3 regions of the Streptomyces sp. SLBN-31 genome follow, and region 1 is predicted to be linked to each of the others. Evidence: riboswitches for the same ligand, from Rfam matches in the RefSeq annotation. Region 1 holds a riboswitch; each other region holds the start of a gene.
The links. Region 1 has a riboswitch for cobalamin ahead of FBY22_RS33125 (prenyltransferase/squalene oxidase repeat-containing protein). Riboswitches for the same ligand answer to the same signal wherever they lie in the genome.
Positions count from the first base shown of each region.

Region 2: it holds a riboswitch for cobalamin, as region 1 does, so the genes downstream of both, FBY22_RS30055 (cobalamin biosynthesis protein) here and FBY22_RS33125 (prenyltransferase/squalene oxidase repeat-containing protein) in region 1, are expected to answer to the same signal.
Region 3: it holds a riboswitch for cobalamin, as region 1 does, so the genes downstream of both, FBY22_RS16190 (CbtB-domain containing protein) here and FBY22_RS33125 (prenyltransferase/squalene oxidase repeat-containing protein) in region 1, are expected to answer to the same signal.

Region 1 is NZ_VFNC01000002.1:2,874,223-2,877,469, forward strand. Features, by position in the region: gene FBY22_RS33115 (MBL fold metallo-hydrolase) at 1-596, shown strand, start outside; partial or broken gene FBY22_RS45445 (nuclear transport factor 2 family protein) at 642-1,073, shown strand; gene FBY22_RS45450 (RidA family protein) at 1,071-1,448, shown strand; cobalamin riboswitch at 1,573-1,708, shown strand; gene FBY22_RS33125 (prenyltransferase/squalene oxidase repeat-containing protein) at 1,822-3,048, shown strand; gene FBY22_RS33130 (SCO2322 family protein) at 3,045-3,247, shown strand, end outside.
Region 2 is NZ_VFNC01000002.1:2,183,087-2,186,333, reverse strand. Features, by position in the region: gene FBY22_RS30060 (cobyric acid synthase) at 1-709, opposite strand, end outside; gene FBY22_RS30055 (cobalamin biosynthesis protein) at 706-1,647, opposite strand; cobalamin riboswitch at 1,747-1,889, opposite strand; gene FBY22_RS30050 (hypothetical protein) at 2,016-2,243, opposite strand; gene FBY22_RS30045 (inorganic phosphate transporter) at 2,278-3,247, opposite strand, start outside.
Region 3 is NZ_VFNC01000001.1:3,522,328-3,525,574, reverse strand. Features, by position in the region: gene folE (GTP cyclohydrolase I FolE) at 1-63, shown strand, start outside; gene FBY22_RS16200 (ArsC/Spx/MgsR family protein) at 98-454, shown strand; gene FBY22_RS16195 (TMEM165/GDT1 family protein) at 552-1,133, opposite strand; cobalamin riboswitch at 1,554-1,699, shown strand; gene FBY22_RS16190 (CbtB-domain containing protein) at 1,736-1,957, shown strand; gene FBY22_RS16185 (CbtA family protein) at 1,980-2,735, shown strand; gene FBY22_RS16180 (histidine phosphatase family protein) at 2,802-3,247, opposite strand, start outside.

The DNA.
Region 1 (3,247 bases):
TCTCCCCCGCCCTGCCCGACCGCGAGATCGTGCCCGGCGAGCTGCTCGACCTGCCGGGGCGGCGGTTGCGCGCGATCTGGACGCCCGGCCACACCCCCGGCCATGTGTGCCTGCACCTGGAGGAGGAGCACCCCTCCCGACTGCCGGGCCACGGACGCCTGTTCTCCGGGGACCATCTGCTTCCCGAGATCACCCCGCACATCGGCCTCTACGAGGACCCGGACGACGCCACGGTCACCGACCCCCTCGGCGACTACCTCGACTCCCTCGAACGCGTCGGCCGGCTCGCCCCCGCCGAGGTGCTCCCGGCCCACCAGCACGCCTTCACCGACGGGCCGTCCCGCGTAAGGGAGTTGCTCGCCCACCACGAGGAGCGCCTCGCCGGGCTCCTGAGCCTGCTCGCCGCGCCCCTCACCCCCTGGCAGCTCGCCGAGCGCATGGAGTGGAACCGGCCCTGGGAGCAGATCCCCTACGGTTCGCGCAACATCGCCGTCTCCGAGGCGGAGGCGCATCTGCGACGACTGGTGAAACTGGGCCGGGCGGAGGCGGTGCCGGGGAGCGATCCGGTGACGTACACGGCCGTCGACCGCGTATGAATACGGTGACGTACACAGCCGTAGACCGCGTATGAATACGGGTTCATGGAGAACCTTCTCGCCGAGCGCGCCTGCGAACGCCTGATCCTCGATTTCGTCCACCGCCTCGATCTCGGTGAACCGGCCACCGTGGCCGAGTTGTTCACCGAGGACGGCGTCTGCCAGTGGCCGGAGGGCCAACGACGGATCGAGGGACGGGACGCGCTGCGGACGTACTTCGGCGCCCGTCCCGCCGACCGGCTCTCGCGCCGCGTGATGTCCAACGTCCGGGTCACCGTGACGGGTCCGGACACGGCCACGGCCACGTCGTACTTCACGACGTACCGCCTGGACGGCCACCCGGGCGGCATCCTGCCCGCCGGGCCGCCGTACCAGGTGGGTCACTACGAGGACGCCTTCCGCAGGGCCGCCGACGGTACCTGGCTGCTCGCCGCCCGCACCCTCGTCCTGCCTTTCGGCGGCGGCCCGCAGCGCGTGCACACCGACGCCGCGCCCTACGTCCGCTTCTCCGACGGCACCGAACCGCCGCTGTCGCAGGGCGTGCGCACCGGTCCCTTCCTGTTCACCTCCGGACAGGGACCCCTGCATCCGGGCACCCACGAAATGCCGGCCGCCTTCGCCGAGCAAGCACGCCTGGTGCTGGCCAATGTCGCGGCCGTGGCCGGTGACCGCCGCTCGATCGTGCGCTGCACCTGCTACCTGGCAGACCGCGCCCACTTCGCCGAGTTCAACGCCGTCTACCGGGAGTTCTTCACCGGCTGCGACCCGCTTCCGGCCCGGACGACGGTGGTGGCGCGCCTGGTGCGGGAGGGGGTGCTGGTGGAGGTGGACGCGGTGGCCGTCGTGGGCTGACCCACGGGCGCGAGAGAACCCGGGGCCCGTCCCGCCGGCGATCTGGCCCTGGTGCTGTGCCGGCTGTCGGAGGCGTCGGCGTCGGTGACCTCCGTCACGCACAGCCACCGCTCAGACCTTCCTGACCCGCGGGTACAGTGTCCGGGTCGTCATCACCCGTACGGGGGAAAGCCGGTGCGAATCCGGCGCTGACCCGCAACCGTGACCCGGTCCGACCCGGACCGGCCAGCCGGAGTGCCCCGTACGGATCGTGACCGGCTCACGTGTGCCGGCTCCCCGCCGCCACACGGCACCGTCGAGGTATACGGAGCCGAGCCGCCCGGGGCTGTCCCGTGCTGCTTTCCGGCTCCCCAGGGAGAGGCAGCAGCCGATCATGAGCGTCATCCGTCACAGCGCCGCGGCGCTGGCCGCCGTAGCCGTACTCGGCGGCGCGACCCCCGCGGTCGCCGCCTCGCCGTCCCCCTCGGCATCGCTCCCCACCGGCCTCTACGGCACCTCCGACCCGACGTACGACGGCGTCTGGCGCCAGTCGCTCGCCCTGCTCGCGCAGCGCACCGTCGGCGTCGAGCCGGCCGACGCGGCCGTGGCCTGGCTGGCCGGGCAGCAGTGCGGCGACGGTTCCTTCGCCGCCTACCGCGCCACCGCCGGCGCGCCGTGCAAGGCCGACACCAACAGCACGGCGGCCGCGGTCCAGGCCCTCGCCGAGATCGGCGGCCACGACGGCCGGGTGGCGAAGGCCGTCGGCTGGCTGAAGTCGGTGCAGAACAAGGACGGCGGCTGGGGCTTCACCGCCGGTGGCGCCAGCGACGCGAACTCCACGTCCGTCGTGATCGGCGCCCTCGCCCAGGCCGGCGTGACGGTGCCGAACCTCCACAAGGACGGCAAGTCCCCCTACGACGCCCTGCGCGGCCTCGCGCTGCCCTGCGACGGCCCCGACGCGGGCGCCTTCGCCTACCAGCCCGACAAGAAGGGCAGGCTCGCGGCCAACGCCGACGCCACCGCGGCGGCCGTGCTGGGCCTGCTCGGCGAGACGGTCGCGGGCAGCAGGCAGGACGACACCGACGCGCCCGCGGGCTGCGCGGACCCCGACAGCGACTCCGGCCACCAGCCCGCCGCGGACAACGGCGCCGCCTGGCTCGCCAAGTCCCTCGCCAAGAGCGGCCACCTCACCACCGCGCTGCCCGGCGCCAAGCCCCAGCCCGACTACGGCAACACGGCCGACGCGGTCGTCGCCCTGTCGAGCGCCGGCCTCAACTCCCAGGCCGCGAAGCCGCTGCACTGGCTGGAGTCCCACGCCGCCGACTGGGCCGCCCAGGCCGGTCCCGCCGCCTACGCCCAGCTGATCTTCGCCGCGTCCGCCGCCCGGGGCGGAGACGTCCACGACTTCGGCGGCCTGGACCTCGTCGCCAAGCTCAACGCGACCGGCCCGGCCCCCGCGGGCGTCGACGACAACCCGACGGCCGGCCCGGACGGCACCAAGGCGTCCGCCGGCAAGGACGAGGACTCCCTCGGCGTGGCCTGGACGGTCGGCGGCGGCCTGCTCGTCGGCGCCCTCATCGGCTTCGCGCTGATGCTCCGCGGCAGGAGGCGTCAGCGGTGACGCGCCGCGCGACCCTCCTCCTCACGACCCTGTTCCTCACCCTGGGCCTCGCCGCACCGGCCGGGGCCACCGGTTACCGGTACTGGTCGTTCTGGACCCTCGACTCCGGTCACTGGACCTACGCCACCCAGGGCCCCTCCACCGCCCGCCCCGCCGACGGCGACGTCCAGGGCTTCCGCTTCTCGGTCAGCGAGGACTC
Region 2 (3,247 bases), 690 kb from region 1:
CCTCGTCGATGCCGAGCCCGTGCCGGAAGGGCAGGACGCCGTACGTGCGCCGCCCGGTGAGCCCGTGCAGCATGTCGAGGCCGGGCTCCAGGAGGCTGACGTCGCCCCGGAACTTGTTGACCAGGAACCCCGCGACGAGCGCCTGGTCCTCGGGGGAGAGGAGCGCGACCGTCCCGAAGAAGGAGGCGAAGACGCCCCCGCGGTCGATGTCCCCGACGACCAGCACGGGCAGCCCGGCGTTCCGGGCGATGCCCATGTTCACGATGTCCGTGCGCCTGAGGTTGATCTCGGCCGGACTGCCCGCCCCTTCGCAGATCACCGCGTCATACGTGCCCCGCAGTTCGGCGAGACAGTCGAGAACGGTCCCGAGGAGCTTCTGCTGCCGCCCGCCGTGATACCCCCGCGCGCTCAACTCGCCCACGGGCCGGCCCATCAGCACGACCTGACTGCTCTGCTCGCCCCCCGGCTTCAGCAGCACCGGGTTCATCAGCGCGGTCGGCTCGATCCGGCACGCCTGGGCCTGCATGGCCTGCGCCCGCCCGATCTCGGCGCCCTCACGCGTCACGAACGAGTTCAGGGACATGTTCTGCGCCTTGAACGGCGCGACCTTGACGCCCTGTCGCACCAGCCAGCGGCAGATCCCGGCGGTGACGACGCTCTTGCCCGCGTCGGAGGTGGTACCGGCGACGAGCAGCCCACCGCCGCTCATGACGCACGTCCCCTCAGCAGGGCGCGCGCGGCAACGCTCACGCCGAGCGCGAGCAGTCCGACGCGCCGCGACAGCCGCACGGCCCGCTCGATGTCCCCGACCTCCACGGGCCGCCCCTCCCTGTTCAGCACGGGCCGGTGCTCGACCCGCCCTCCGTACGACAAGGTCCCGCCCAGGCGCACCCCGAGCGCTCCCGCGAACGAGGCCTCCACCGGACCGGCGTTGGGGCTCGGGTGCCGGCCGGCGTCGGCGCGCCAGGCCCGTACCGCCCCCGCCGGGTCACCCCCGGCGACCGTCGCGAGCCCGGCCGTCAGCCTGGCCCCCGGCCATCCGGCCACGTCGTCCAGCCGCGCCGAGGCCCACCCGTAGCGCCGGTAACGGGCCGACCGGTGCCCGACCATGGCGTCCAGTGTGTTCACGGCCCGGAAGCCCAGCAGCCCCGGCACACCGCCGACGGCCCCCCACACCAGCGCCCCGACCACCGCGTCGGAGGTGTTCTCGGCGACCGACTCCACCACGGCCCGCGCGATCCCGTCGGCGTCCAGCGCCTGCGGATCCCGCCCGCACAGATGCGGCAGCCGTGCCCGGGCGGCCTCGACGTCCCCCGCCTCCAGGGCCCGTCCCACGGTCCGTGCCTCGCGCGCGAGCGACGTGCCGCCGACCACGGCCCAGGTGGCGGCGGCGGTCAGCGCGACGGAAGCGGTACGGGAGGGACGTACGAGCGACTGTGCCGCGGCGCCGAGGGCCACGGCACCGCCCACGCACACGGCGGTGTGCAGCGCGCCCCACCCGCGGTGGTCACGCCACAGCACTCTTTCCACGGCGCCGGCGGCACGCCCGAACACGGCGACCGGATGTCCGCGGCGTGGATCGCCGAGGAGCTGGTCACCGAGGAGTCCGGCGGCGGCGCCGTACGCGAAGACGCGATCGGCCCGCACCGGCTCAGCCCGCCAAGGGGTCGGGCGGGACCGGGGTGGTGAACCTCAACAGGCAGCCGCGCATGGCGATATGTCCTCACTCAGGGTGTCCGCGCCCTGGTTCGACGAGACCGGCGGTGGGAGTTCCTGGCTCCCGGGGCTATCTACCCCGGTGACAGTGGCGGGACCGCGCCGGAATCTCACCGGCTTCCTCCCTTGCCGCCGTACATGGCTCCGGCAGTCCACCACGCGCCCGAACGGCAGTCAACTTGCCGTTGACCTGCGACGCGGGAGTGTGCTGAGGCCCACACGCAGGGGGTCGCCGGGGTCACCGGAACGCGTGATGCCGGGACGGATCACCGTCCCGGCATCACAGGTGCGTTCGAGGCTCAGGCCTTGTTCATGATCAGCGAGATTCCGTACGCGACGGCCGCCGCGCATCCCGCGAAGGCCACGTAGGCCCCGGTCGCCGCGAGAGCGGCCGAGTTGCCCTCGGCCACGGCCCGCTCCTTGCGGGACAGGCCCATCACGCCGAGGGTGAACAGGGCGACGAGACCCACGGTGACCGCGAGGCTGACGCCGAAGACGGAGCCCAGAGCTGCCCAGTCGATCTTCATGCTGCTGATTCCTTCGTTACCTGATGCTCGGGACTCAGACGGCGGCCGGCGGGTTCACCGGCTCCGTGGTCGGGGTCGTGGCCGGCGCCGCGATGGTGGCCGTCAGCTCCTCGGTGACCGTGCCCGCGGGCGGCGGGGTCACGGCGGCGATGGCCGTGGTCACCACGCCGGGCGGTTCCTCGGTCTCGTTGACGTTGGACGCGTCGACGACCTCGCGGCGCGAGAGCTTCCAGATCGCGGCGCTCGCGGCGACCAGGAAGACGGCGACGACGGCGGTGCCCCAGTCTCCGAGGTCCGTCACGGACTCGGCGCCCGCGCCGACGAGCGCGGCGGCCGGGAGGGTGAGAACCCAGGCGACCAGCATCCGGGTCGCGGTCGACCAGCGCACCACACCGCCCTTGCGGCCCAGGCCCGCACCCATCACGGAGCCGGAGACGACGTGCGTGGTGGACAGCGAGAAGCCGAGGTGCGAGGAGGCCAGGATCGCCGTGGCTGCGCTGGTCTGGGCGGCGAAGCCCTGCTGCGGCTGCAGCTCGGTCAGGCCCTTGCCCATGGTGCGGATGATGCGCCAGCCGCCGATGTAGGTGCCGAGCGCGATGGCGAGACCGGCGGAGAGGATGACCCAGGTGGGCGGGTCGGCGTCGGGGGCGACGACTCCGCCGGCGACCAGGGCGAGCGTGATGATGCCCATGGTCTTCTGTGCGTCGTTCGTGCCGTGCGCCAGGGAGACCAGGCCGGCGGAGGCGACCTGCCCGGCGCGGTAGCCCTTGGCGGAGGCCTTGCCGTCGGCCTTCTTGTCCAGGGTGTAGGAGAAGCGCGTCGCGAGGAACGCGGCCAGACCGGCCACGATCGGTGCGGCGAGCGCCGGCAGGAGAACCTTGGTCGCGAGCACGTCGCCGTGCACGGCACCGAAGCCGGCCGAGGCGACGGTGGCGCCGATCAGACCACCCATGAGGGCGTGCGAGGAGCTGGAGGGCAGCCCCACCAGCCAGGTCAGCAGGTTC
Region 3 (3,247 bases), on a different contig from region 1:
CTGCTGCGCACCGACGCCCGCTCGCGCAGCGAATTCCTCACACTGACCGGCCTGCCCGGCTGACAACCGCTCCCCCGCGTACCGAAAGACCCACTACATGGAAATCTGGATCAACCCCGGCTGCAGCAAGTGCGTCTCCGCGCTCTCGATGCTGGACGCGGAAGACGCCTCCTACACCGTGCGGCACTACCTTGAGGAACCGCCCACGGCGCAGGAGATCGAGGAGGTACTGCTGCGCCTCGGGCTGGAGCCATGGGACATCACCCGCAGCAACGAACCCGAAGCGGCCGAGCTCGGCCTTTCCGCACGGCCCCGCGAAACCGCCTCCCGCGCGCGCTGGATCAACGCGCTGGCCACCCACCCGTCCTTGATCCAGCGACCGATCATCACCGCGGACGACGGGACCACGGTGATCGGCCGCACACCGGACGCTGTCCGGTCCGTCCTGCCCTAGACGCGCCGTCGCCGCCGGCCCGGGTCTGCCGCGAACGATCCCCGGGCCGGCACGCGCGGCCTCAGCGACCCAGCACCACCGCCAGCCGCCGACCGGCTCAGCCGGTGACCGCCTCGACGAGGGTCCAGATGGCAAGGCCCGCCATGCAGAGGGCACCGAAGCGCTGCACGGTCTTCAGCGGCACCTTCTTGGCGATGAACCGCCCGGCCAGCAGGGCCAGGGCGGAGACAGACATCAGGGCGGCGGCGGATCCGATCGCGGTGGGCAGCCAGCCGTTCGTGGCGGCAAGGTTGGCCGTGGTGATCTGCGTCAGATCACCCCATTCGCTGATGAACACGGCCATGAAGGCAGTGGTGTAGACGGGCCAGAAACCGGTGACGGTCTTCCCGGCGGTCTCGTCCTCATCGTCGCCCGACCCTCGCAGCAGGACGACGGCGCCGAAGGCGAACAGGGCGGCGGAGACGAGTTTGACGGCCAGGGTGGGCAGCAGGCTGAGCAGGCTGCCGGCGCCCACGGCGATGGTCACGTGCACGACGAATGCCGTGGAGGTGCCGAACCACACGTACAGCGGCCGCATGCGGGTGCCCATGGCCAGCGAGGCGAACATCGTCTTGTCGGGCAGCTCCGCGAGGAAGATCAGTCCGAACGCGGTGACGAGCGCCACGGGGTCGAAGGTCATTACTGGTGCTTTCTGCCGGGGCCGGGCCACGGGCTCGTGAGGCACCCAGGCGGGCGACGGGAAGAACCACTCGGCCCGGCATGACGGAGCGGCCCGCACAGCCGTGCGGGCCGGGTCTTGCCTTGGCCGAAGGTCTCGTCCACCCCCGCACCATGTGATGCGAGAGCCCGGAGGCCGGGACATCCGTGGACATCCAGTATGTCGACCTGCCGGTGTTGCGGGACTACTCCCCTTCGCTGCCGACCAGTGTAACGGCCGCCGGACGGTCCGCAGGCAGCGGCTTCCGACACGAGGGCTCAATCCCCCTGTCTCCCTCACCAACGGCCGGGGTGCGCCGCCACGCGAGCACCGACTGCACCATCGCCGCATCCCCCTTCCGCCGCGAGATGCATCACTCCAGGTGGTGCGGTCTTGGCCATGTTCGCGACACGCGGTACGGTCGCTGGGATATCGACGACGGCAAGACGGAAGCCGGTGGGAATCCGGAACGGTCGCGCCACTGTGTGCCTGCGCCTCGCGAAGAGGTGGCGGCGAGTCAGACCCGTAGCCGTCGTCATGTGCACCACCGAGATGGGACGCGAACTCCCAGAGGAGGCCCTGCCATGGCGCAGCATGTCGCCCAGCCGACTGCCACCACTCCCGCTCTTCCCGCCAAGCTGCCGATCGGCGCGATCGCTCCTTGGGCGGTCTTCTTCGGCATCCTGATGCTGGTCCTGCTGTACTTCGTCGGCGCCGAGCAGGGCGCCACCTCCGTGTTCAACGGCACGGACGTTCACGAGTGGGTGCACGACGCCCGCCACCTGCTCGGCTTCCCCTGCCACTGAGGCAAGGGACACCGAGCGCTCCATGAACTCCGCAACGGTAAGAAACCTCCTCGTGCGCGGCATGCTCGCCGGCCTCGCGGCCGGCGTGCTCGCGCTGGTCGTGGCCTACCTTCTCGGCGAGCCGTACGTCGACAAGGCGATCGCCTTCGAGGAGGGCCACTCCCACGGGCACGAGATGGAAGTGGTCTCCCGCTCCCTGCAGTCCACCGCCGGCCTGGCCACCGGCGTCCTCATCTACGGGGTCGCCTTCGGCGGCATCGCCGCCCTCGCCTACGCCTTCGCACTCGGCCGCGTCGGCCGCTTCACCCCCCGCGCGACGGCACTGCTGCTGTCCGGCTGCGCACTGCTCACCGTCTACGTCGTCCCCTTCCTGAAGTACCCGGCCAACCCGCCGTCCGTCGGCCACCCCGACACCATTGGCAAGCGGACCACCCTGTACTTCCTGATGATGGTGCTCAGCGTCCTCCTCACGATCGCCGCCACGATCTTGGGCAAGCGCCTGGCGCCGTCCCTGGGCACATGGTGGGCGACCGTGGTCGCGGTGGCCGCCTTCGTGCTGGTGATCGGGCTCGCGTACGCGTTCCTGCCCGTCGTCAATGAGGTGCCGAGAGAGTTCCCGGCCACCGTGCTGTGGCGCTTCCGGCTCTCCGCGCTGGCCATCCAGATGGCTTTGTGGACCGGATTCGGTCTGGTCTTCGGCGAGTTGGCCGAACGGCTGCTGAATCCCAAGCCCGCCGCGGCTGCCACGGCACGCCAACCGGCGGCCGGCCTCAACTGACAGGCGCCGCCACACGCGAGAGGGTCCACGGAACCGTCCGAGGGCCCTCTGGCGTTTTCCGGCACCTCAGCCGTCGGTGTCCCGCCCGCCGAGAGGGCGCCCCACACGCAGGTTCCAGCGTCCCGCTCGGCCGCTGATCTCCGTCGCCGTGAGAGGCGCCACGTCGATGCGCCAGAAGACCGTCGGCGGCGCTTGCGACACCTGCACCACCACGGCCCGCACGACATCGGGCTCCACGACGGCGATCGTGCGGTCGTCCGCCACGTACTCGCTGTCCAGCCACTGTCCGATGCGCGAGCACAGCTGCTGCACCGACTCCCCGCCGTGAGGCGCCGAAGCCGGGTCGGCGAGCCACTGCGCCACCGCCTCCGGCTCGGCCGAGCCGACCTCGTCGAGCGTGCGGCCCTGCCACCGGCCCACGTGCAGGCCCGCGAGTTCCGCCCGAGGGTCACCCTCGCGCAGTCCGAGTGCGGCGGCCGTCTCCCGGCAGCGCAGACTGGGGGAAGTGAGGA